3 regions of the Mycolicibacterium baixiangningiae genome follow, and region 1 is predicted to be linked to each of the others. Evidence: predicted binding sites of a transcription regulator. Region 1 holds the regulator's gene; each other region holds the start of a gene.
What was found. The regulator LexA, encoded in region 1, represses DNA repair genes until DNA is damaged. The targets are predictions, from matches to a motif close to CGAACANNTGTTCG.
Positions count from the first base shown of each region.

Region 1 (7,570 bases):
TATCGCTGACCGCGGCGACGGGGATGAACGTGCCCACCGGGTTGAGGCCCTGCGGCAGTCGGGGTAGCCCGCACCGCAGCGGGGGGAGACCCGGTTCGTTCATCGACCCGTACCCGTGGCCGAAACCACCTCCGGGAAGGCCGATCTGCCCCAGCATCGCCGCCAGGGTCAACCCCATCCACGGCGCCTGCTCGCCGTGCCGGACGCGCTGAAGTGACCAACTGACGGTGACGATGGTGCGCCGGGCGGCCATCCGCCGTGCCAGTGCGGCGATCTCGGCGGCGGGTAGGCCGCAGATCGTCGATGCCCACTGCGGGGTCTTCGCGACGCCGTCGTCGGCGCCGAGCAGGTAGCGCTCGAACCGGTCGTAACCGACGCAGTAGGCCTCGAGGAAGTCGCGGTCCGCCAGGCCCTCGGTGGCCAGCACATAGGCCAGTGCCAGCATGATCGCCACATCGGTCCCCGGAACCGGTGCGTGCCATTCGCACTCGCCGTCGACGTCGTCGCGCAACGGGGAGAACGAGACGATACGGCCACCGCGGTCACGGAACCGGCGCAGCGCATCGCGGGCCGGGTGCGCCGTAGTCCCACCGTGATTGGTGCCGGTGTTCTTCAGGGCCAACCCGCCGAAGCACACCAGGAGGTCGGTGTGGGAGACGATGACGTCCCAGTCCGTGGAGCGCTTGAACAGATCGTCGTGAGTGCCCACGACGCGAGGCATGATCACACCCGTCGCGCCGAGGCTGTAGGAGTGCCGCGAAAACGTGTATCCGCCAAGCAGTTTCAAGAATCGGTGCACCTGGCTCTGCGCGTGGTGGAACCGGCCGGCGCTGGCCCACCCGTACGAACCTCCGTAGATGGCCTCGTTTCCGTGAGTGTCGACCACCCGGCGGAGCTCCGCGGCGAGCAACTCGGTCAACTCATCCCACGAGACGGCGACGAATTCGTCGGCCCCGCGCCGCCGGCTCGGTCCGGGACCGTCGTCGAGCCAGCCCCGCCGGATCGCGGGGCCCGTGATGCGCGCGCGGTGCCTGATCGAGCCGGGCAGATTGCCCAGCAATGGGGAGGGATCGTGGTCCCCTGGCAGCGGCGCGGCGGAGGCGATGTCGCCGGAAACGACCTCGGCGGAGAAGCCTCCCCAGTGGGTGAGGCTGGTCGGAACGGGGGCCATGGCGGAAAGTCTAGGGCCGCACGACGTCACACTCCGGTCCGCGAAGCGGGCAGCGGATCGCGTCGCGATACCGCGACGCATCCTCGAAACAGGGGATATGCGTCCACCTCGTGGCCGATTTGTGAGTATTTTCCCCAGAATTGCCTGTCGTGTCCGCGAAATAGACGTCGACTGACACAAGATTGGCTGGCGCGATACTTTCGAGACACTTTCGCGCCGAATACGGGAGGTTCGATGAGCGGGCGGCGAACCCTGCTGCACACGGCGCTGGCGCGCGTGACGGTCGGTCTGGCGGTGGTGGTGGCGGCGGGTCTGTTGTTCGCGCCCGTGGCGGCGGCCGATCCGGCCACCGAGGCCAATGACGCGATCACAGCGGCCTATGACGGCAGCGGCGGTCCCACCGGCCCGCTCGGCGTGCGCGAAGGCGGTGTGTACCCCGCCGGCGACGGATTCGGCCAGAACTTCGCGGCGGGCAAGATGTTCTTCACCCCGGCCACTGGCGCCCACTGGATGCAGGGCGCCGTCCTCGAGAAGTACGAGTCGCTCGGCGGCCCGGCCGACAGTGACCTGGGCTTTCCGACCATCGACGAAGGCCCGGGACGGGTCGGGCCGGACAGCCGCAACGCGACCTTCTCCGCCGCCGACAAGCCGGTGATCTTCTGGACCCCGGCGACGGGTGCGCGGGTCGTGCGCGGTGCGCTCAACGCGGCGTGGGACCGGCTCGGCGGGTCGGCGGGAGTGCTGGGCGTCCCCGCGGAGGACGAGGTGTACCGCGGCGACGTGGTCTCACAGAAGTTCACCGGAGGGCAGCTGTCCTGGAACCGCAGGGACAAGACGTTCACGACGGTTCCGCCGGAGCTCGTCGACCAACTCAAGGATGTGACCATCCCGGAGGACCCGACGTCGGTGATCGCGGCCGCCCGGCGCGCCGCGGGAGGTGCGCTCGGGCCGCTGGGCGCCAAGGACGGGTCGCAATACCCGATCGGCGATGACGGGGCAGGCCAGAACTACGCCGGCGGCAAGATCTTCTACACCCCGCAGACCGGCGCGAACGTCGTCACCGGTCAGGTCCTCGAGAAGTACGAGAGCGTGGGCGGACCGGAAGGCGACCTGGGCTTTCCGACCAACAGCGAAGCCGACGGCGGACTGGGGTCCAACAGCCGGATCAGCACCTTCGCGGCGGAGGACCAGCCGGTCATCTTCTGGACTCCGGACTACGGTGCCGTCATCGTCCGCGGCGCGATGAATGCCGGGTGGTCCAAGCTCGACGGCGCCAATGGCCCGCTCGGCGCACCCGTGGCCGATCAGACCGAGAACGGTGACGTCGTCACCCAGCGATTCAGCGACGGCGTGCTGTCCTACGACCGGTCCACCGGCCGCTTCACCACCGAGCCCGCGAATCTGGCCGTTCAGCTCGCCGGTCTCGAGGTCCCCGGGGAAGAGGTGCCGAAGGCGCCCGCAGATCCGCAGGCCTCGGCCGACGACGACAGCGGCGAGTGGCTCAGCTGGCAGTGGAACTGGTGGTGGCTGCTGGCCCTGATCCCGGTGCTGCTCATCGTCGGGCTGCTGGCGGGTGCGGCGCTGTGGAGGCGACGTCGTGGGCGCGGGGACGACCGCTTCCGCGACGACGAGGATGTCTTCGACCGGGCGCTGTACCAGCAGACGGACCGGCCCGATCCGGGCGGCGCCGAAGATGAGCATCGTCGTTATCCCGACAACTACGGTGAGCCGGTGACCTCCGTCGGCTTCCACGATTCGCCGCCGGACCCCCCGGTGACCGGCAGCCCCTGGGACCTGCGGGACGAATCGGCCGACGAATCGGCCTCGGAGGAGCAGCGCTCGGCGGCGGGCGCCGACGATCTCTTCGGCGGACAGGACGATCCCGACTCGGTCGACACCGCTCCGACGCGCATCGAGAGTCCGCACGGTGAGGATGACCCGCATCCGCAGTCGACGCTGGAAGAGCCCTCGTTGCCGGCGCCCGCGCTGTCGGAACCGTTGGCACCGGACGCGTTCGAACCGGACGCGTTCGAACCGGAGCCTCCCGCATCGGAGGCGTTCGTCGGGGGGGTCTTCATCGACGACGCGCCCAGCGGTCGGCACGCGGCCATCGAGATCGACGAGCCGACCCCCGGCCGCACCGCGATTCATCTGCCCGTCGACGACTCGGGTGCGGCGCCGGCCGGCTACCCGGTGAAGGCGGACACCCGGACGGGTCTGTATTGGGCGCCCGGCAGCCGTGGCTATGACGAAGTGGTCGCCGAGATCTACTTCGCCAGTGAGGAATTCGCGCGGACCAACGGGTTCGTACGCGGCGACTGAGCGGGCGTCAGATCTTGCGGATGACGGTGACGACCTTGCCCAGCACGGCGGCGTCGTTGCCGGGAATGGGTTCGAACGCCGGGTTGTGCGGCATCAGCCACACCTGACCGCGGGTGCGCTTGAAGGTCTTGACCGTGGCTTCGCCGTCGATCATGGCCGCGACGATGTCGCCGTTGTCGGCGACGTTCTGCTGACGCACGACGACCCAGTCGCCGTCGCAGATCGCCGCGTCGACCATCGAGTCACCCACGACCTTGAGCAGGAACAGCGAGCCCTCGCCGACGAGCTCACGCGGCAGGGGGAACACGTCCTCGACCGCTTCCTCCGCCAGGATCGGCCCGCCGGCCGCGATGCGCCCGAGCACTGGCACGTACGTCGGTTCGGGTAGCGCGTCGCTGCCCGCCACGTCGGTGGTGACCACGGGCGTCGCCGGCTCGTCGGACAGCCGGACGTCGACGGCACGCGGCCGGTTCGGGTCACGCCGCAGGTAGCCCTTGCGCTCCAGGGTGCGCAGCTGGTGGGCGACCGACGAGGTCGACGTCAGGCCGACGGCATCGCCGATCTCCCGGATGCTCGGGGGGTATCCGCGACTGGTCACCGAGGACCGGATGACCTCGAGGATGGTGCGTTGTCGTTCGGTCAGGCCGGCGTCTGTGCTCCGGCGCCCGCCGCCTACCCGGGTGTCGCTGCTGTCGTCGCTCATGGGGCCGAATGTAGTCGCCTCCCGCCCGATGATCAAACATGTGTTCGAGGCGTGTCGCGGTCGGGACGGGCAGGTGGTCGTCCGGGGACTTGTCGGGGAACTCGTCGGAGGAACTCGTCGAAATCGACTTGTCGGACCCCTCATTTACCGTCTGCAACAGTTCGATCACACGTTCTATCCATCGAACACCTGATCGACTATATTTCGAACACACAGGCGAACGCCACCTGAAGAAAGGGCACGCACATGACGATCCTCGACGTGAGGGAGACCCAGCAGAATCCGGCTGCCGGCGGCGTCCGCCGGACGTCTGATGCCCGGCGGCCGCGGGCCGGGCGGCCCTCCGGGGCGCCCCTTCGGCACCGGGGCAACGGAGTGCTGATGTCACGCGCCTCGCACCGGCGCCGGCCCATCACACCCGCCACGACGGTGCTGCTGGCCCTGCTGGCCGGCGGCATCACGGTCTGGCTGGGTCTGGTGGCGAACCTGGGTGGTCTGGCGGGACAGCAGGAGTCGGTGCCCGCCGAACTGGCGGTGGTGCAGGTACAGACCGGTGAGAGTTTGCATCAGGTGGCACAGCGGGTCGCTCCCGACGCCCCGGTGAGCGCGGTCGTCGAGCGGATCCGGGAGCTCAACCGGCTGGACTCCGCGGCGCTGGACGCGGGCCAGACGCTGATCGCCCCGGTTGGCTGACGTGCATCGTGGGCAGTGAATCGTGGTGCGGTGCACCGGTGCTGCTCCTCTCGCCGAGTGTGGGCTGGGCGTGGGCCCCGGCCGTCGGCGGTGGCACAGCCGCCCGGGTAGGCTCGGAGAGGTTCGAAGGGCGTACCCGACGGTCTGGCGAAGGAGCGGTGATGCACTGTCCGTTCTGTCGCCATCCCGATTCCCGTGTCGTCGATTCCCGGGAGACCGACGAAGGCCAGGCGATTCGACGCCGCAGGTCCTGCCCGGAGTGCGGCCGACGGTTCACCACGGTGGAGACGGCCGTGCTGGCAGTGGTCAAGCGCAGCGGTGTCACGGAGCCGTTCAGCCGCGAGAAGGTCATCAAGGGCGTGCGCCGGGCCTGTCAGGGCCGCCAGGTCGACGCCGATGCCCTCAACCTGCTCGCCCAGCAGGTCGAGGACGCGGTGCGTGCCACGGGTTCCCCCGAGGTGCCCAGTCACGAGGTCGGGCTGGCGATCCTCGGACCATTACGCGACCTCGACGAGGTGGCGTATCTCCGGTTCGCCTCGGTGTATCGATCCTTCGAATCCGCAGCCGATTTCGAGCGCGAGATCGAAGCGCTGCGGGCACACCGCGACGTCACGACGTCGGGCTGACCGCGGTTCAGCCGTGGCGGTGCCGGCCGTCGCTGACCACGCGGCCGGCGATTCGCACCCAACCCTCGGGGCTCCAGACCGTGTGGATCACCGACCCCTTGCCCTGCACAATCGTCAGGTCACGGCTCAGGTAATCGGTGATGCGCACAGCGGCGGCGCCGGTCGCCTCGTCCTCGGGCACCCCGAGATGGGCGGCGAACATGCGGGCCCTGATGTGTCCGGCCTCGCGATCGGTCCAGGTCCACAGATAGTGCTGGGTGTCGTCGGGATAGTCGGCCGGATCGGCGGCGGCCAACGCCTCGATGGAGTCCAGATCGTGGATCGCGAACTCCGGCGCCCAGTCGGAGCGCGCACTCACGACGGTCACATCCCCCTCGTAGCCGACTTGCACGATTCCCGCCGGAACCTGCAGCGTGCGCACCGGAAGTCCGTTCTCGCGCAGCCACCACGCCGCGCCGACCGTGGGATGACCGGCGAACGGTAGCTCGGTGGCGGGCGTGTAGATCCTGATGTGCGCGGTCGTCGCGCCGCTCCGCGGTATGTCGACGAAAATCGTTTCGCTGTAACCTAATTCGTTGGCGATACGCTGCCGGTCGCCCGAATCGACTGTGGCGGCGTCCACGACGCCCAGCGGGTTGCCGAAATTCCCGTCGGAGTCGGTGAACACGCGCAGCACCTCGACGTCGATGGCCATGGCGCCGATGCTACGTGCTCGGCGGCCGTCGGCGGTCAGGTCGCGCTGCGCTCGTCGCTGCCCATCGCGTCGAGTACCGCGACGCGGGTGTCGACGGATCCGGTGATCGCCGATTCGCTCAGTCCGGTGCGCAGCAACTGGCGCAGGAGTTCCTGATCGTGCGTCGCGGGTTCGGTGGAATCGATGAACCGCTGCACGGTCTCGACGAACTGGTCCGGATCGTCATGGAAGGGGAAGTGCCCGGCGCCCTCGAAGACCTCCAGCCGCGATCCGGGCATGGCGGCGTGCGCCAGCCGGCCGTGACTCACCGGGATCACCGAATCGTGGCTGCCCCAGATCAGCTGCACCGGCACGGATTCGGTGAGGTAACAGCGGTCCAGCATCGTCACCACCTGGCCGCGCCAGTCGACCACCGCGCGCAGGGTCCGCGCGAACGCCGACGACGCGGTCGGTTCGGGCAGATCGGCGAGGATGCGCATCATCTCGGCGAGGTCGCGCCCCATCTTGGTGGTGCCCAGCATGGTGCCCGCGACGCGGCCGGCGACCTGCAGCGCAGGCAACACCATCGGCAGCCGCAGCAGCGCGAGGGCCTCGGTGCCCATCGGCAGCGAGGCGGCGCGCAACGCGATGTTGACGTCCTTGGTGACACCACCGGCGCCGACGAGGATGAGCCGGTCGACGAATTGGGGGAACTGGTAGGCGAATTGCATGGCGACCCCACCGCCCAGGGAGTGGCCGACCACAGTCACCCGGTCGATGTCGAGCACGCTGAGCAGGTCGCGCATCCCGTTCGCGTAGGCGGCGACCGAGTAGTCGGCGCGGGGTTTGTCCGACTTACCGTGTCCGAGCAGGTCGGGTGCGATGACGGTGAACCGCTGGGCGAGTGTGGTCTGGACGGTGCTCCACGTTGTGGAGTTGTCGCCGATGCCGTGGATCAACAGGATCGCCGGACCCTCACCGGCGATGCGGAAGGCCCGCCGGTAGCCGTGGATGGTGCGGTAGTGCAGCGTCGGCGTCACATCCCGCACCGGGCGCAGGTTGGGCGTCCGCTCTGTCATGTCGCCAACCTCGTCCTCTCGGGCCGGGGTCTGCCGGCGGCGTGCGGTCTGTCAGCTACGGTCCTCGCCGTCGGAGAAACCGTCCCGGTACCTGTCCTCTTTGTCCTTCTCGCTCGCCTGCTGAGCGAGGAACCGTTCGAATTCGGCGCCGAGTTCGTCACCGCTGGGGAGGTCTTCGTCGTGCGCGAGCAGCGACCGGTTCTCCTGAGCGGCGACGAACGCATCGTACTGGCGCTCCAGTGCGGTCACCACCTGAGCAACTTCGACGCTGCCCTCGACCTGTTCGTTGATCTTGGTGTACAC
Region 1 is NZ_CP066218.1:3,607,754-3,615,323, reverse strand. It holds gene I7X18_RS16970 (molybdopterin-dependent oxidoreductase) at 1-1,171, opposite strand, end outside; gene I7X18_RS16965 (LGFP repeat-containing protein) at 1,406-3,493, shown strand; gene lexA (transcriptional repressor LexA) at 3,501-4,196, opposite strand; gene I7X18_RS16955 (LysM peptidoglycan-binding domain-containing protein) at 4,443-4,889, shown strand; gene nrdR (transcriptional regulator NrdR) at 5,051-5,515, shown strand; gene I7X18_RS16945 (PhzF family protein) at 5,523-6,209, opposite strand; gene I7X18_RS16940 (alpha/beta fold hydrolase) at 6,245-7,267, opposite strand; gene I7X18_RS16935 (proteasome assembly chaperone family protein) at 7,319-7,570, opposite strand, start outside.

Region 2 (7,570 bases), 870 kb from region 1:
CCGCGGCGAGCAACCGGATCGGGCCGTCGTCGGCCGTCACCCAGGCCGCCGCACCCTGCTGCAGCGTGAGGGTGCCGCCGCCTTTGGCGTACACCTCCGCGCCGCCTTCGGTGCAGACCAGCACCTGGGGGCCGTCGTGACGTGACGGTGCGTCGACCTCGTGGCCGACATTGTCGCCGTCGAGGCGCAGCACCGACACCGCGAACTCCGGCGCAGGGGTGTGATACTCCAGTTCGACTCCGTCCCTGGCGATCTCGGGCCGCAGCACGAGATCGGGGGTCGGGGTGAAATCGAGCACCCGCAGCAGTTCCGGCACATCGACGTGTTTGGGCGTCAACCCGCCGCGTAACACGTTGTCGGAGTTGGCCATCACCTCCACGCCCACACCGTGCAGGTAGGCGTGCAGGTTTCCGGCCGGGAGGTGGATCGCCTCGCCCGGACGCAGGGTGATGCGGTTGAGCAGCAATGCGGCCAGCACCCCCGCATCCCCGGGATAGAGTTCGCCGAGTTCCAGTACCGTCTTGACCTCGGCAGCGAATTCGGTCTGCCCGGCCCGGATGTAGTCGATCGCACCGTCGAGCACCGAGGGCACCAGCACGTCGAGATGCGGCTGGGGTGCGGTGATCCACGTGGTGAACAACGCGCGCAGACCGTCGGGTTCGGACTGCCCGTGCAGCAGATTCACGAACGGGTCGAGTTCGGGCACTGCGAGCGCGCGCATCAGGTCGATGGTGCGGGCGACCGGGCGGAAACCGGCCAGGGCCTCGAACCGGTCGAGCGCCACCAGCAATTCCGGCTTGTGACTGCGGTCGCGGTAGTTGCGCACCGGCGCCGACACCGGGATCCCGAGTCGCTCTTCGCGGTCATACCCTTCGGCGGCCTGCTGTGCACTCGGATGGGCCTGCAGCGACAACGGCTCGTCGGCGGCGAGCACCTTCACCAGGAACGGTAGGGTCTCGCCGAAGCGGCCCACCACCGCAGAACCCAGTTGGCCCTCGGGGTCAGCGCGCAGCGCATCGAGCAGTGAGACCTCACCGTCGTCGGCCTGCAGATAGGCCGGATCCCCCGGATGCGCACCGAACCACAGCTCGGCCTCCGGATGTGCTGTCGGACTTGGCCTTCCGGTGAACTCGGCAATCGCGGTCCGCGAACCCCAAGCATAGGTCCGCACCGCCCCCCTCAGCAGATGCACTCGCTCAGCCCCGAACCAGTCGCAGGTATACCGCCGTCATCTCCAACCGCACAGCCAGTTTCGCCAATTGCTGTTCCATCCCCCTGCCGACGGCCGGGGCCGCGGTGGGCTCCGAACCGTCGGGTACATCTTCGGCGTTCAACACGTCGATGTCGTCGTAGCCGCTGACCCGCGCCGCCACCATGGGGCGCTCGACATCGGTGATCAGGACCACGGTACGCACCCGTCGCGGCAGCGGCCCGTCGAGTTCCTCATCGTGGAAAAGCGAGGAGTGGGGCAACGAGGATCCGTAGCCGTTGCCCGACGCCGCACCGAATCCGTTGCGCAGCGCGACCAGCACATCACCGAGGCCGACTGCGGCCACCGTCTCCTGCGCAACCCGCAGCAGCACCGCGGCGCCGTGCCGGGCCAGCGCCAGCGTCGTCGCGTTGTCACCGGCGAGGACGACGTCGCGGCCCGAGATTCGTTCGGCCAGCGCCTTCGCCGGGTTCGTGAACAGGTCGCGCCCGGCGCTGTTGCGCAACGCCTCGGCGTCCAGTTCGTCGGCGAGCTCCGCCAAGTCGACCCGCAGACCGGGGTCGACCACCTGCAGGACGGCCAGCCCTGCCGCGAGGTATCGCGACAGCCCGAAGTCGTCGGGCACCCACAACCGCGGTGCCAGTACGACCGCACGCCCCGCGGTCGCATCGCGCAGGGGTCCCTCGTAGGGGGCGACCACCACGACACGGGCGCCGCGGCGCACGCCCGTGGCGGCCGCCGACACCAGCGCCGAGTCCGCAGGGTCGTCACCGGCCACCACGAGGACGTCGAGCGCACCGATCCACGGGGGCGTCTCGGCCACCGTGACGATCGGGGCCGCGGCGGTGGCGCCGAACGCGGCGGCCAGCACCGCACCGGCGGTTTCGGCCGCACCCCTGCCCGCCAGCCAGATCACGGTGCGCGGGGGCTGCCCGGACCGCAACGGCTCCAGCAGACCCTCGTCGAGCGCCGCCGCCGTCGCGCGTACCTGCGCACCGGCCATCGCCGCGGCCCTCAGCAACCCCTCGCGGTCAGCGGCCAGCAGCCCCTCGCTGTCGTCGAGGTCCACCACGGCTGCCGAGCCGGAGCCGGCGCTCACGTCGATGTCCTACCCTGTTCGGTCGTCTCGGCGCGAACCGTCTCGGTGACCTGCCCGACCACCTCGTCCACCTCCTCGGCCGTTCGCGCCTCGACATTGAGCCGCAGCAACGGTTCGGTGTTGGAGGTGCGCAAGTTGAACCACCGTCCGTCGCCCAGGTCGACCGTGACCCCGTCGAGGTGGTCGATCGAGTGGATGCGGGTGCCGAACGACTTGAGCACCGCCTCCACACATGCGGGCGCGTCGGCGACCGTGAAGTTGATCTCGCCGGAGGCCTCGTAGCGCTGATAGTCGGCCATGAAATCCGACAGCGGGCGGTCCTGTTCACCCAGTGCCGCAAGAACGTGCAACGCGGCGAGCATCCCGGAGTCGGCGCCCCAGAAATCGCGGAAGTAGTAATGCGCGGAGTGCTCCCCACCGAAGATCGCCCCGGTCTCGGCCATCAGCCCCTTGATGTAGGAGTGCCCGACGCGGGAGCGCACCGCGGTGCCGCCGCGTTCGGCCACGAGCTCGGGAACCGCCCGCGACGTGATCAGATTGTGGATCACCGTCGCGCCGATCTCCCGGCCGAGTTCCCGGGCGGCCACCAGCGCGGTCACCGCCGAGGGCGACACCGCCTGCCCCTTCTCGTCGACGACGAAGCAGCGGTCGGCATCGCCGTCGAACGCCAACCCGATGTCAGCGCCGGTCTCCAGCACATAGGCCTGCAGGTCGACGAGGTTGGCCGGGTCCAGCGGGTTGGCCTCGTGGTTGGGGAAGGTGCCGTCGAGTTCGAAGAACAGCGGCAGCAGTTCGACGGCCTCGAGGGGGCCGAGGACCGCGGGGGTTGTGTGTCCCGCCATCCCGTTTCCGGCGTCGACCGCGACCCGCAGCGGACGCAGCCCCGAGATGTCCACCAGTGACCGCAGGAAGTCGCCGTAGTCGGCCAGCACGTCGCGTTCCGACGCGCTGCCGCGCGGCCCGTCGTAGGCGGGCACCCCCTCGATCACCTGCTCGGAGATCTGGGCCAGCCCAGTGTCCCGGCCGACCGGTTTGGCACCGGCCCGGCACAGCTTGATGCCGTTGTAGGCGGCCGGGTTGTGGCTCGCGGTGAACATCGCGCCGGGACAGTCGAGCAATCCGGAGGCGAAGTACAGCTGATCGGTCGACGCCAGGCCGATCTTCACGACGTCGAGGCCCTGGGCCATCACCCCGTCGGCGAAGGCCTCGGCCAGCGCCGGAGAGCTCGACCGCATGTCGTAGCCGATGACGATCTGTCCGGCGCTGTCGCCGACCAGTCGGGCGAACGCGCCGCCGACGTCGGCCACGAACGCCTCGTCGAGTTCCTCACCGACCAGCCCACGTACGTCATACGCCTTGATGACGCGATGCACCGTCGCAGCCGGCCGAGACATACTCCTCCTAGGAGACGGGGACGTTGCCGTCAGCCTATCCGCACCGGAGACTTCGTTGCCCAGCTATGACGCCCTACGCGGGGCTATTCGGACGGGTCGGGGAGCACGCGCAGGTGGCCGCGCCGGCGTCCGGTCGGTTCGGGCCGTCGCACGGGCGGCGCCAGACACGCCCCACTCTGGGCGCCGCCGTGGGCCCCGCTGGTGGGATCGGAGAAACCTGGGACGACGGCGGAGGCGGGGGCTGCCGAGCCACGGCCTTCGCGTACCGCATCGGCGAGGGCGACGAGGTCGTCGTCGTCGGAGTGCGAGGGCAACGGCCCGGCGTGCCGGACCAGTTCCCACCCGCGCGGCGCGGTGATGCGACTGGCGTGGCCCACGCACAGATCCCACGAGTGCGGTTCGGACACGGTGGCCAGCGGGCCGACGACAGCGGTGGAGTCGGAGTAGACGAACGTCAGCGTCGCCACCGCATAGTGGGGGCACCCGGGCCGGCAGCAGCGACGGGGAACATTCACGACGGAAGGCTATCGCGGGAGAAACGCCGCGTGGTGCCGGACACGCGCAGCGGCGGACCCGCCGATAGCCAACCGTTACGATCGGTGACCGTGGCCGAGGGCAACCGCTGGAGATCGCGACGCGGTCGCGAGATGCGTGGCCCGCTCCTCCCGCCGACCGTGCCGGGGTGGCGCAGCCGTGCCGAGCGGTTCGACATGGCGGTGCTCGAAGCGTACGAATCGATCGAGCGGCGGTGGCAGGACCGGGTGTCCGGACTGGACGTCGCGGTGGATGAGATCCCGCGCATGGCGCCCAAGGATCCGGAGAATGTGCAATGGCCGCCGGAGGTGGTGGCCGACGGGCCGGTGGCGCTGGCCCGGCTGATACCGGCCGGCGTCGATGTCCGCGGCAACTCCACGCGGGCGCGAATCGTGTTGTTCAGGAAGCCGATCGAGCGCCGGGCCAAGGACTCCGACGAACTCGCCGAGCTGTTACGCGAGGTGCTGGTGGCTCAGGTGGCCACATATCTGGGAGTCGAGCCCTCCGTCATCGACCCGACGATCGACGACGATTGAGGCGCGGCCCCACAGGAGGAGTTCCGTAGGGGTCAGATGATGCCGCGTTTGAGGCGACGGCGCTCACGCTCGGAGAGCCCACCCCAGATTCCGAAACGCTCGTCGTGGGCCAGCGCGTAATCGAGGCACTCGTCGCGAACCTCGCAGCCCAGGCAGATCCGCTTGGCCTCACGGGTCGAGCCGCCCTTCTCGGGGAAGAACGCCTCGGGATCGGTCTGCGCGCACAGCGCGCGCTCCTGCCACAGGTCGTCGGCGTCGCCGGCCTCTGTGTCGATGGTTTCCGGAACCAGACTCAACTGAGGCCGCCCCATGGCCCCCATCGGTGCGGCTCCCGCGTCGGTGTGTGGTGCCCCGCCGACGGAGCCGAGTAGCCGGCTGTCGAACCGGACCACGCGATCGAATTCGCTTTGCTCAAAAGACATTTCCCGCCCCTCCTTACTCGGTGTCGTAGATCCACGTGGCCCCACTCGGTACCGTACGGCCAGCCTTATTCGAACAAGTGATCGAATCTCGGTCTGCGACACCGAAATCGGCTGGCCAACCGCGAAATGACACTGGTGTGATTACACACGCGTTGGCAGCTGGGGTCAAGCGCTGGAACAGGAATTCATATCACCTCGTGACAGTTCTGCGGCGCGTCGGAAACCTCGGCGTGTCCGATCCGTGACAGACCCGCCCCGGACGGCCCGTCAGGAGCGGTGCAACCCCCGCGCGGACGAGCGCCTAGTCTCGTTCGATGTGAAGGTGACGGTTCTGGTCGGCGGCGTCGGTGGGGCACGCTTCCTGCTCGGCGTGCAGCGACTGCTCGGGCTGGGGCAGTACGCCCCTGACGACCCGACTGATCATGAACTGACCGCGGTGGTCAACGTCGGTGACGACACGTGGATGTTCGGGGTACGGATCTGCCCTGACCTCGACACGTGCATGTACACCCTCGGCGGTGGAATCGATCCCGAGCGCGGCTGGGGCCATCGCGACGAAACCTGGCATGCCAAAGAGGAACTCGCCGCGTACGGCGTCCAGCCCGACTGGTTCGGCCTCGGCGACCGCGACCTGGCCACCCACCTGGTGCGCAGCCAGATGCTGCGGGCGGGATATCCGCTCTCCCAGGTCACCGAAGCGCTGTGCGCCCGGTGGGCGCCCGGCGCCCGGCTGCTACCTGCCAGCGACGACCGCAGCGAGACCCACGTCGTCATCACCGACCCGGACAGCGGTGAACGCCGCGCCATCCACTTCCAGGAGTGGTGGGTGCGATACCGCGCGAAAGTCCCCACCCACAGCTTCGCCTTTGTCGGCGCCGAGAAGGCCACCGCCGCCCCCGGTGTCACCGACGCCATCGCCGACGCCGATGTCGTGCTGCTGGCGCCGTCCAACCCGGTGGTCAGCATCGGCTCGATCCTGGCGATCCCGGGCATCCGCGGCGCCCTCCGGTCGACCCGGGCCAAGATCATCGGCTACTCCCCCATCGTGGCCGGAAAACCATTGCGCGGCATGGCGGATGAGTGTCTGTCCGTGATCGGGGTCCCATCGACCTCGGAAGCCGTCGGACGCCACTACGGCGCCCGCACCGGCACCGGCATCCTCGACGGTTGGCTGATCCACGAGGGCGACAGCGCGCAGATCGACGGCGTGGCGGTCGACGCGGTGCCGCTGCTGATGACGGATCCGGCCGCCACCGCGGAGATGGTCCGCGCCGGGGTCCGGATGGCCGGAGTCGCGCTGTGACCGAACACGCTCCGTCCGAACACGGTGCGGCCGCCGCGATCGAACTCCTTCCGGTGCCCGGGCTGCCGGAGTTCCGGCCCGGCGACGATCTGGCCGCCGCGCTGGCGGCCGCCACGCCGTGGCTGCGCGACGGTGACGTCGTCGTGGTCACCAGCAAGGTCGTGTCGAAGTGCGAGGGCCGCATCGTCACCGCACCGGAAGATCCCGACGAACGGGATGCGTTGCGGCGCAAGCTCGTCGATGACGAAGCCGTGCGCATACTGGCCCGCAAGGGACGCACGCTGATCACCGAGAACGCCATCGGCCTCATCCAGGCGGCCGCCGGAGTCGACGGATCCAACGTCGACACAGGCGAACTGGCGCTGCTGCCGGTCGACCCCGACGGCAGCGCCGCACGCCTGCGGACCGGTCTCGCCGAGCGACTCGGCGTCACCGTCGGAGTCGTGATCACCGACACCATGGGCCGCGCGTGGCGCAACGGTCAGATCGACGCGGCGATCGGCGCCGCCGGCGTGAGCGTGCTGCACGGATACGCCGGCGCCCGCGACGCGCACGGTAATGAACTGCTGGTCACCGAAGTCGCCGTCGCAGACGAGATCGCCGCGGCAGCCGACCTGGTCAAGGGTAAGCTCACCGGCATCCCGGTGGCCGTCGTGCGCGGATTGTCGTTGGCGGACAACGGATCCACTGCGCGCGACCTGCTGCGCCCCGGTGAGGACGACCTGTTCTGGCTGGGCACCGCCGAGGCGATGGAAGCCGGGCGCCGGCAGGCGCAGCTGCTGCGCCGCTCGGTGCGCCGGTTCAGCGCCGATCCCCTCGCGCCCGAGTTGATCGAGGACGCCGTCGCCGAAGCGCTCACCGCCCCCGCCCCGCACCACACCCGTCCGGTCCGCTTCGTCTGGGTGACCGATCGCACGGTCCGCACGCGCCTGCTCGACCGGATGGCGGACCGCTGGCGTGCCGACCTGAGCGCCGACGGCCTGACTGACGAGGCCGTCGAACGCCGGCTCGCCCGAGGCCAGATCCTTTATGACGCAACAGAGCTCGTGATCCCGTTCCTGGTACCCGACGG
Region 2 is NZ_CP066218.1:4,475,632-4,483,201, forward strand. It holds gene manA (mannose-6-phosphate isomerase, class I) at 1-1,192, opposite strand, end outside; gene I7X18_RS21135 (TobH protein) at 1,197-2,309, opposite strand; gene I7X18_RS21140 (phosphomannomutase/phosphoglucomutase) at 2,306-3,703, opposite strand; gene I7X18_RS21145 (DUF3499 domain-containing protein) at 3,787-4,218, opposite strand; gene I7X18_RS21150 (metallopeptidase family protein) at 4,351-4,773, shown strand; gene I7X18_RS21155 (WhiB family transcriptional regulator) at 4,806-5,084, opposite strand; gene cofD (2-phospho-L-lactate transferase) at 5,512-6,498, shown strand; gene I7X18_RS21165 (coenzyme F420-0:L-glutamate ligase) at 6,495-7,570, shown strand, end outside.
Region 2: cofD (2-phospho-L-lactate transferase) is a predicted target of LexA. The motif match lies at 5,266-5,279, and genes of this name have one in related genera.

Region 3 (7,570 bases), 3.0 Mb from region 1:
TACGTGCGCACCCCGTCGTCGAACAGCCGCTGCTGGAACCCCACCGAGCGCCAGCCGGAGTTGATCTCGACCGCGATACCGTCCGACGCCGCACGGCGGGTGGCCTCCTGGACCGCGGCGAGCAGTGGGGGGTCGAGCCGGCCGACGGTCGGGTTCTCGACGTCGAAGGCGGTCAGCGTCGCCCCTTCGGGCAGGTATCCCCCGAAGGTGTCCGTCGCCGTCGGGCCGATGCCGAGCGGTTCCCCGGAGGGTTCCGCCGCGGTCGCCGACGGCCCGACCAGCGTGTCGTCGGTGCCGGGGTCTGCCTGCGACGGGGCGGCGCCGAGCAGCGCGGCGCACGCGCAGCCGACCGCAACCACGGTCAGCCGGGGCACCTTCCTGCGCACGCTCACCCTGCCACCATGCCAGCCGGCGCGTGCGGTCGCACTACGATCTCCCCCATGCCGCCGGGACCACAGCCGAACGGCGCCGCCCGCTCCCGGTCCACGGCGCTGGCCGTCGTCGCCTGCCTGATCGCCACCGCCGCACTGGCCCTGTCGGGGTGGACATGGTGGCAGGTCCGGACCGCGCCCACCTACGACGCCGCCGACCAGACGGCCGCCAAGGACTCGGCCTGCGCGGCGTTCGCCCAGGTGCGCACCGGCGTCGCCACGAACACACATCTGGAATCGCCCGGTGGTGACTCCGATGTCACCGGAGTCATGGCGGTGGCCGCGAACGCCCGGGTGGCGCTGATGGGCGGCGGCCAGTACCTGCTCGCCAGCATGGAGCCTGCGACGCCGCCCGAACTCGCCGAGCCGTTGCGGCAGTTCGGCATGAAGCTGATGGAGTTCGGCGCCGCAGCCACGGCGGGTGCGCCGGACGACGACCCCGGCCAGCGGGCGCTCAAACGGGACCTCGACGGCCTCAACGCCACCCTCGACGGGCTGTGCGGCTGAGCCGTCACCCGATCAGCGGTGACCGCCTGCGTGCGTGCTGCGGAACCGCTGCCGGTAGGCGCCCGGCGTGATGCCGAGTTCCCGGTGGAACAGCCGCCGCAGCGAGGCGCTCGACCCGATTCCGGTGCGTTCGGCGATGTGGTCGAGGGAGTGCTGCCCGCCGGTCAACAGGTTGCAAGCGGATTCGAGCCGGACGCGATCGACGAAACGCTGTGGGGTGTAGCCGGTTTCATCGTGGAAGAGCCGGCTGAGGTGTCGCGCGCTTACGGCGGCGGCAGCGGCGAGGCGGTCGAGCGAGTGGTTGGCCGCGGGGTCGGCGGTGATGGTGTCCATCGTGGCGCGGACGACGGTGTTCGTGGTCGGGATGGCTTCGGTGCGCACGCTGAACTGGGACTGGTCACCCGGGCGTGCCATGAACACCACGAGGTCGCGGGCGACGTCCCTGGCCATGGACGGGCCGTGGTCGCGCTCGATGAGCGACAGGGCGAGGTCGATCCCCGCGGTCACGCCGGCCGACGTGGTGTACGGGCCATCGGTGACGAAGATGGCCGCCGGATCCACGGTGATGTCGGGGAAGCGGGCCGCGAGGTGCCTGGCGAGCCGCCAGTGCGTCGCGGCCCTGCGCCCGGCCAGCAGTCCGGTCGCGGCAAGTGGAAAGGCGCCGGCACAGATCGCCACGGTCCGTGCGCTGCGCAGGGCAAGGGTGCGCACGGTGTCGACGAGCGCGTCATCGGAGATTCCGGCCTGCCAGTCGGGGGTTCCGGGGACGAGCAGCGTGTCGATCGGCGAGGTGATGCCGGCAGCCGCGACATCGACGCCCAGGCGCGCGCCGGAGCTCGCGGTGACGTCGTCGCCGCTGATCGATGCATGGGTGACCTGATAGCGGCCGCCGACGGTGTTGGCCGAGGCGAACGCGTCGACGGGGCCGGTGGCGTCGAGCATCTGAATACCGTCGTAGAGCAGCACCACCACGTGGTGGGCTGCCGGGCTGGTCACCTTCTCAGTCATAGCGCGCTCCGTGTCCTGATGTGAACGGTTTTCGGCCAGTTGCGTGCGGTGCCGGTGGGGGCGTGCGGCGGATAGTCGGAAGCGAGGGTCGGCTGATCCCGCCGACCGAGTGCACAGAAAGGACGAACCGATGACAGATGTGATCGCCGGCGTGACGATCCCGGACAGCCGATTGGCCAAGGAGGCCACGGAGTTGATCCGCGACACCACCAATGAGTTGATCTTCCACCATTCCCGCCGGGTGTTCCTCTTCGGAAGTCTGCAGGCCCGCGCGCTGGATCTGCATCCCGACGACGAATTGCTCTATGTCGCAGCGCTGTTCCACGACACCGGTCTGGTGCCGCCCTACCGGGGAACCAGCCAGCGTTTCGAGATGGACAGCGCCGACGCAGCGCGGGACTTCCTGGCCTCGCGAGATGTCACGGGTGAGCCCGCCGATGTGGTGTGGACGGCGATCGCGCTGCACACCACGCCCGAAGTGCCGTACAAGCTGGATCCGGTGATCGCGGCGACCACCGCAGGAGTGGAGACCGACGTGCTGGGACTGCGCCTGGACGTCATCGACTCCGCCGCTCTGACCGCCGTGACCGAGGCGCATCCGCGGCCGGACTTCAAAAACCGCATCCTGCAGGCGTTCACCGAGGGATTCCAGGACCGCCCGGATACGACGTTCGGCACCGTCAACGCCGATGTGCTCGAACACTTCGTCCCCGGCTTCCGGCGGATCGACTTCGTCGACGTGATCAAGAACTCGGCGTGGGCTGAGTAGTTTTCACACGGGGGCGGTCAGACGTACCGGTTGCGGCCGGCCAACGCGCCCATGAACATCTGCACCAGATAGACGATCAGCACCATGGTCCACGGCACAGTCCAGCCGTCGGTGAGGTCATGGAGGAGCCCGAACAGGAACGGACCGAGGCCGGCCAGCAGGTAGCCGAAGCCCTGCACCATGCCGGACAGCTGGGCGGTGTCCTCCGTGGTGCGGGCGCGCAACGCGATCACGGTGAGTGCCAGCGAGAACACACTGAGACCGAGCCCCACGAGAACGGTCCACAGCAGCGGGGCGGCGCCGGGGTCGATGAGCAACCCGATCACGCCGGCCACACCGATGACCCCCAGCCCGACGATCCACGGACTCTGGCTCGACGACCTGGCAGCCAGCGGTGAGATGAAGATGCTGATCGGGACCGCGATGAGAGACATCAGCCCAACGAGCAGCCCCGCGGTCGACTTGCTCACGCCGCTGTCGATGAACACTTCGGGTAGCCAGCCCATCATCACGTAGGCCAGCAGCGACTGGCATCCGAAGAACAGCGTCACCGTCCACGCCAAGCGATTGCGCAGCAGGGACCGTCCCTTGATCCGGACCGTCGACGGCTTGGCTCCGGGGATCCCGCGGGAGGCCACGAGCCAGACGAGCAGCGCCACGAGCGCCACGGCCGCCCACGCGGCGAGCGCCACCCGCCAGTCGTCGAACACGCCTTCCAGTCCGGGTGTCACCGCCGAGCCGAGCGCGCCGCCGCCTTGGAGGGCAGCGGTGTAGACGCCGGTCATGAGCCCGACGCGGGCCGGGAAGGACCCTTTGATCACCACCGGGATCAGGACGTTGGTCAGCGCGATACCCGCGGTGGCCACCAGGGTTCCGCCGAGGACCACGTAGGGACCGTCGAGGACACGGATGAGCAGACCGGCGATGAGGATGGTCAACGCCGCGCTGATGGCCCGGCTGAGCCCGATCCGCCGGGACAGCCACGGCGCCGTCATTCCGGCGGCGGCGAAACACAAGCCGGGCAGGGTGGTCAGTACGCCGGCCCAGGTGGCGGTCGCGCCCATCGATTCGCGCATATCGCCGAGCAGCGGCCCGATGCTGGTGATCGCGGGACGCAGGTTGAGCGCCGTGAGGATGACCGCGATCGTGAGCAGGACGCCGCCGGCAGCCCGGGCGCCGGGAGCCTCGGTGAGGCCCGCCTGACCGGGTGTGGCGTCGATGCGCGAGGTGCCCTTCACCGCGGTATCCTCCCATACATCCCATGATTGGATGAATGGAGGTTTCGGGTGCCGCTCGTCACCACCCGTCGCGCGGGTCTGGTCGACCAGGTGATCGCCCAACTGCGTGAGTCGGTGTCCGCCGGCGAATGGCCGGTCGGTGCGCGGATTCCGACGGAGCCTGCGCTGGTCGCCGCGCTCGGCGTCGGCCGCAACACGGTCCGCGAAGCGGTGCGCGCGCTGGCGCACAGCGGGATCCTCGAAGTCCGACAGGGCGACGGCACCTACGTTCGGGCCACCAGCGAGGTCTCCGGGGCCTTGCGCAGACTGTGCGGCTCGGAACTGCGCGAGGTACTCGAGGTGCGGCGCTGCCTCGAAGTGGAAAGCGCGCGGTTGGCGGCCACCGCCCGTACCGACGAGGACCTCGCCGGGATCCGTGATCTGCTCGCCCGCCGGGACGCGCTCGACGCCCACGACCAGTTCGTCCTGGCCGATGCCGAATTGCACTTCGCCGTGGTGCGGGCCTCGCACAACACAGTGCTGACCGAGCTGTACCGAGGTCTTACCGAGGTGGTGACCGCGAGTGTCGCGACGACATTCGAATCCCATGCGTTACAACGGATCCCACACGACGGACTCGTCGAGGCCATCGCCGCCGGGGATGTCGAACGGGCGGGCCGGGAAGCCGGCGGCTTCCTGGAGGAGCTCATCGAGGAGCTGCCAGGCCACGGCTGAGCACGGGTTACGCCTTCGTCTGCGGCGCCGCGGGACTTTCGAGCGGGCATGGCGTATCTCCTGTCGAGTTTCTTTTGCGGTGAACTGATTCCACCCGATGCGGCCGGCCCAGCCAATGGGGGCTAGCAGCAAAAGCGCACACCTCGCCAGCCGGTACGGGCAGCGCACCGGAGCGTGGAATATATTGGCCTGCACCGCTACTCGGGATCATCGTCCTGGTCCTTGTGATCGGTGAGGTAGCGGTGGGGGTGGAAGTAGTTGTTGACTCGGGGTTGGCCGGTGTCGAGGTGTTTGGGTGGGATCCAGTGGGTGCGGCCGTTGCCGGGGCGCACGGTGGTGTATCCGGTTTTCTCGACCATGAGGTTGCCGGGTTGGCAGGCCAGGGTGAGGTCGGGGATGTCGGTGCGCCCGCCTTTGGCGTGGTCGTGGGTGTGGTGGGCTTCGGTCCAGTAGAACGGCACGGTGCAGTGGGGGTGGGTGCAGCCTTTGTCTCTCGCGAACAGGGCCAATCTCTGGGCGGTGGTGGCGTTGCGGCGGGCGCGGCCGAGGTAGAGGATTTCTTCGGTGTGGTCGTCGAACACTGCCAGGTAGTGCCGGGAGCGTGCGGCCATCCGGATCAGATCCCGGATGGGGAGTTTGTTGCCGCCGCCGGTGTCGGCCCACCCCGCCGCACGTTCGAGTTCGTTGACGGTGGTGGTGGCGACGATGGTGGCGGGCACCCCGGCGACCTGTCCGAGGGTCCCGGATTCCACGGTGTCACGCAGGACCCGTTTCAACGCGTCGTGGTGGCGTTGTTCGGGGGTGCGGTCATCGCGTCCGGTGTGGGTGTCGTCGTGGGGCAGGTTGACCCCGGGGGCGGCGTGTTTGGCGGCCGCCACATCCCATAGGGCGCGGGTTTCGGCGTCGATGTAGCCCTCGACGCGGCTCATCCCATCGGCTTGCTGGCGACCCATTTTGAGGCTGCGGCGGCGCTGCTGGGTTCGGTAGTCGGGTTCGGTGCCGTCCTGGTCGATGAAGTCCAGCAGGGCTTTGGCGGCCTTCTTGAACTGGTCGGGTCGCAACTCCTTCGCGTGGCCGACGAGGGTGTGTTCGTAGTCGTCGCGGCGGGCGAAGGACACCCAGACGGGGAGTTTCTTGACGAACTCCTGGATGACGCGCACATGGGCGTGCCCGATGTCCCCGCGGGCCACCGCGGCGGCGGTGTGGGCCAGGTCAGTTTTCACGCGTTCGCCGGTCAGCGTGTAGCGAGGACCCAACTGGCGGGCGTCGGTGAGCCGTTCACCGGCGTCTTTCTCCGTGATCCGTAACCGGTCGGCGAGCAGTTTCTTCATCGACGTCGCACCCAGGTCGTGGGGGTTGGCTTCCTCGACCAGCCGCGCGGTCAACCGATGCTCCACGCTGGGCACCGCCCAGACGGCCTGTTTGATCCGGTCCAGCTCCCCCACGATCTGCGGATGGGTCAGGTCGTTGATGGAGGCGGCCTGCATCTCCGTGACGGCCGCCAACAGGCGGTCGACCGCGGTGCTGAACTCCCCATCCATACATCGAACACTAGTTCGATCCACCGACAAATTCGGTCGCCCAAAAACGCGCCGGGCGATGAGTTTCGCGGCGACACTGGGTCTGTACCAGAGACAGATCGCACGACGACGGGAAGACCGCGATGACCACTGGAACGCCAAACCGCCCCATGCAGGACGCCGCCCCGGCGCTTCCGCCCGAAGCCGACGAACAGACCTGGCGGGCGGCGCTCGAGGAGCTCCGCATACGCGAGAAGGCCGCCACCCGGGAACTGGACGCGATCGCCGCGCAACGCCGGCGCCTGCCGATGGTGCGGATGCCCGACTACACCCTGATCGGGGCGGAGGGGCCGGTCCGGCTGGCCGACGTGTTCAAGGGCCGTTCCCAGCTGATCGTCTACAACCACATGTGGACCGACGGTCAGGAGTGGCAGTGCGGTGGATGCACCGGTCTCACATCGCAATACACCCGGCTGGACTTCCTCGACAGCTATGACGCCAGGTTCGTCATCGTGACGAACGGCCCCATCGAGGAGGCGCTGGCCTATCGCGAGAAGGTCGGCAACAAGATGGACTGGTACTCGTCGTCGGAGAGTTCGTTCGGCGCCGATGTCGACGCACCGCCCGGCGGCGGGTTCGGCGTCAACGTCTTCCTGCGCGACGGCGACACCGTCTTCCGCACCTGGCACACCAACGGCCGTGGCACCGAACAACTCAGCCACACTTTCCCGCTGATCGACCTCCTGCCGTGGGGCCGCCAGGAGGAGTGGCAGGACTCCCCGGACGGGTGGCCGAAGCGGCCCACCTACTCGGGCTGGCTGGATTCACCGGACATCGCGCGCATGTACGGAAACCGCTGAGCCGCTCTAGCCCGCCGTCGTGAACTCGATGTGCAGCTCAGTCAACCCACGCAGCAGGAACGTCGGTTCATAGGAGTAGTTCCGTCGCTCCGCCGGACCGTGCACACTCGCGTCGATGGTGATGTCGCGCAGGCGATCCAGCAGTCGGCGAACGGTGACCTTGCCCTCCACCCGCGCCAACGGCGCGCCCGCGCAGGTGTGGATGCCGCGACCGAACGCGATGTGTTCACGCACGTTCTTACGGTCGGGCCGGAATTCGTTGGGAGAGTCGAACTTCCGCGGGTCGCGATTCGCCGCACCGAGGCACAGCATCACGACGGTCCCCGCCTGCAAGCGCATATCCCCCAGCGTGGTGGTCTTGCGGACCAATCGGAAATCGACCTTCGTGGGCGCGTGCATCCGTAGCGACTCCTCGATGAAAGCCGGTATCCGGTCCGGGTTCTCGCGGAGGGTTTCCTGGTACTCCGGCCTGTCGCCGAGGGTCTGGACGGCCGCGCTCAGCAGCTTGGTGACGGTCTCCTGT
Region 3 is NZ_CP066218.1:426,470-434,039, reverse strand. It holds gene I7X18_RS02055 (M15 family metallopeptidase) at 1-392, opposite strand, end outside; gene I7X18_RS02050 (hypothetical protein) at 441-938, shown strand; gene I7X18_RS02045 (GlxA family transcriptional regulator) at 951-1,946, opposite strand; gene I7X18_RS02040 (HD domain-containing protein) at 2,077-2,715, shown strand; gene I7X18_RS02035 (CynX/NimT family MFS transporter) at 2,733-3,953, opposite strand; gene I7X18_RS02030 (FadR/GntR family transcriptional regulator) at 4,002-4,667, shown strand; gene I7X18_RS02025 (HNH endonuclease signature motif containing protein) at 4,865-6,208, opposite strand; gene I7X18_RS02020 (DUF899 domain-containing protein) at 6,331-7,047, shown strand; gene I7X18_RS02015 (cytochrome P450) at 7,054-7,570, opposite strand, start outside.
Region 3: I7X18_RS02025 (HNH endonuclease signature motif containing protein) is a predicted target of LexA. The motif match lies at 6,213-6,226, and genes of this name have one in related genera.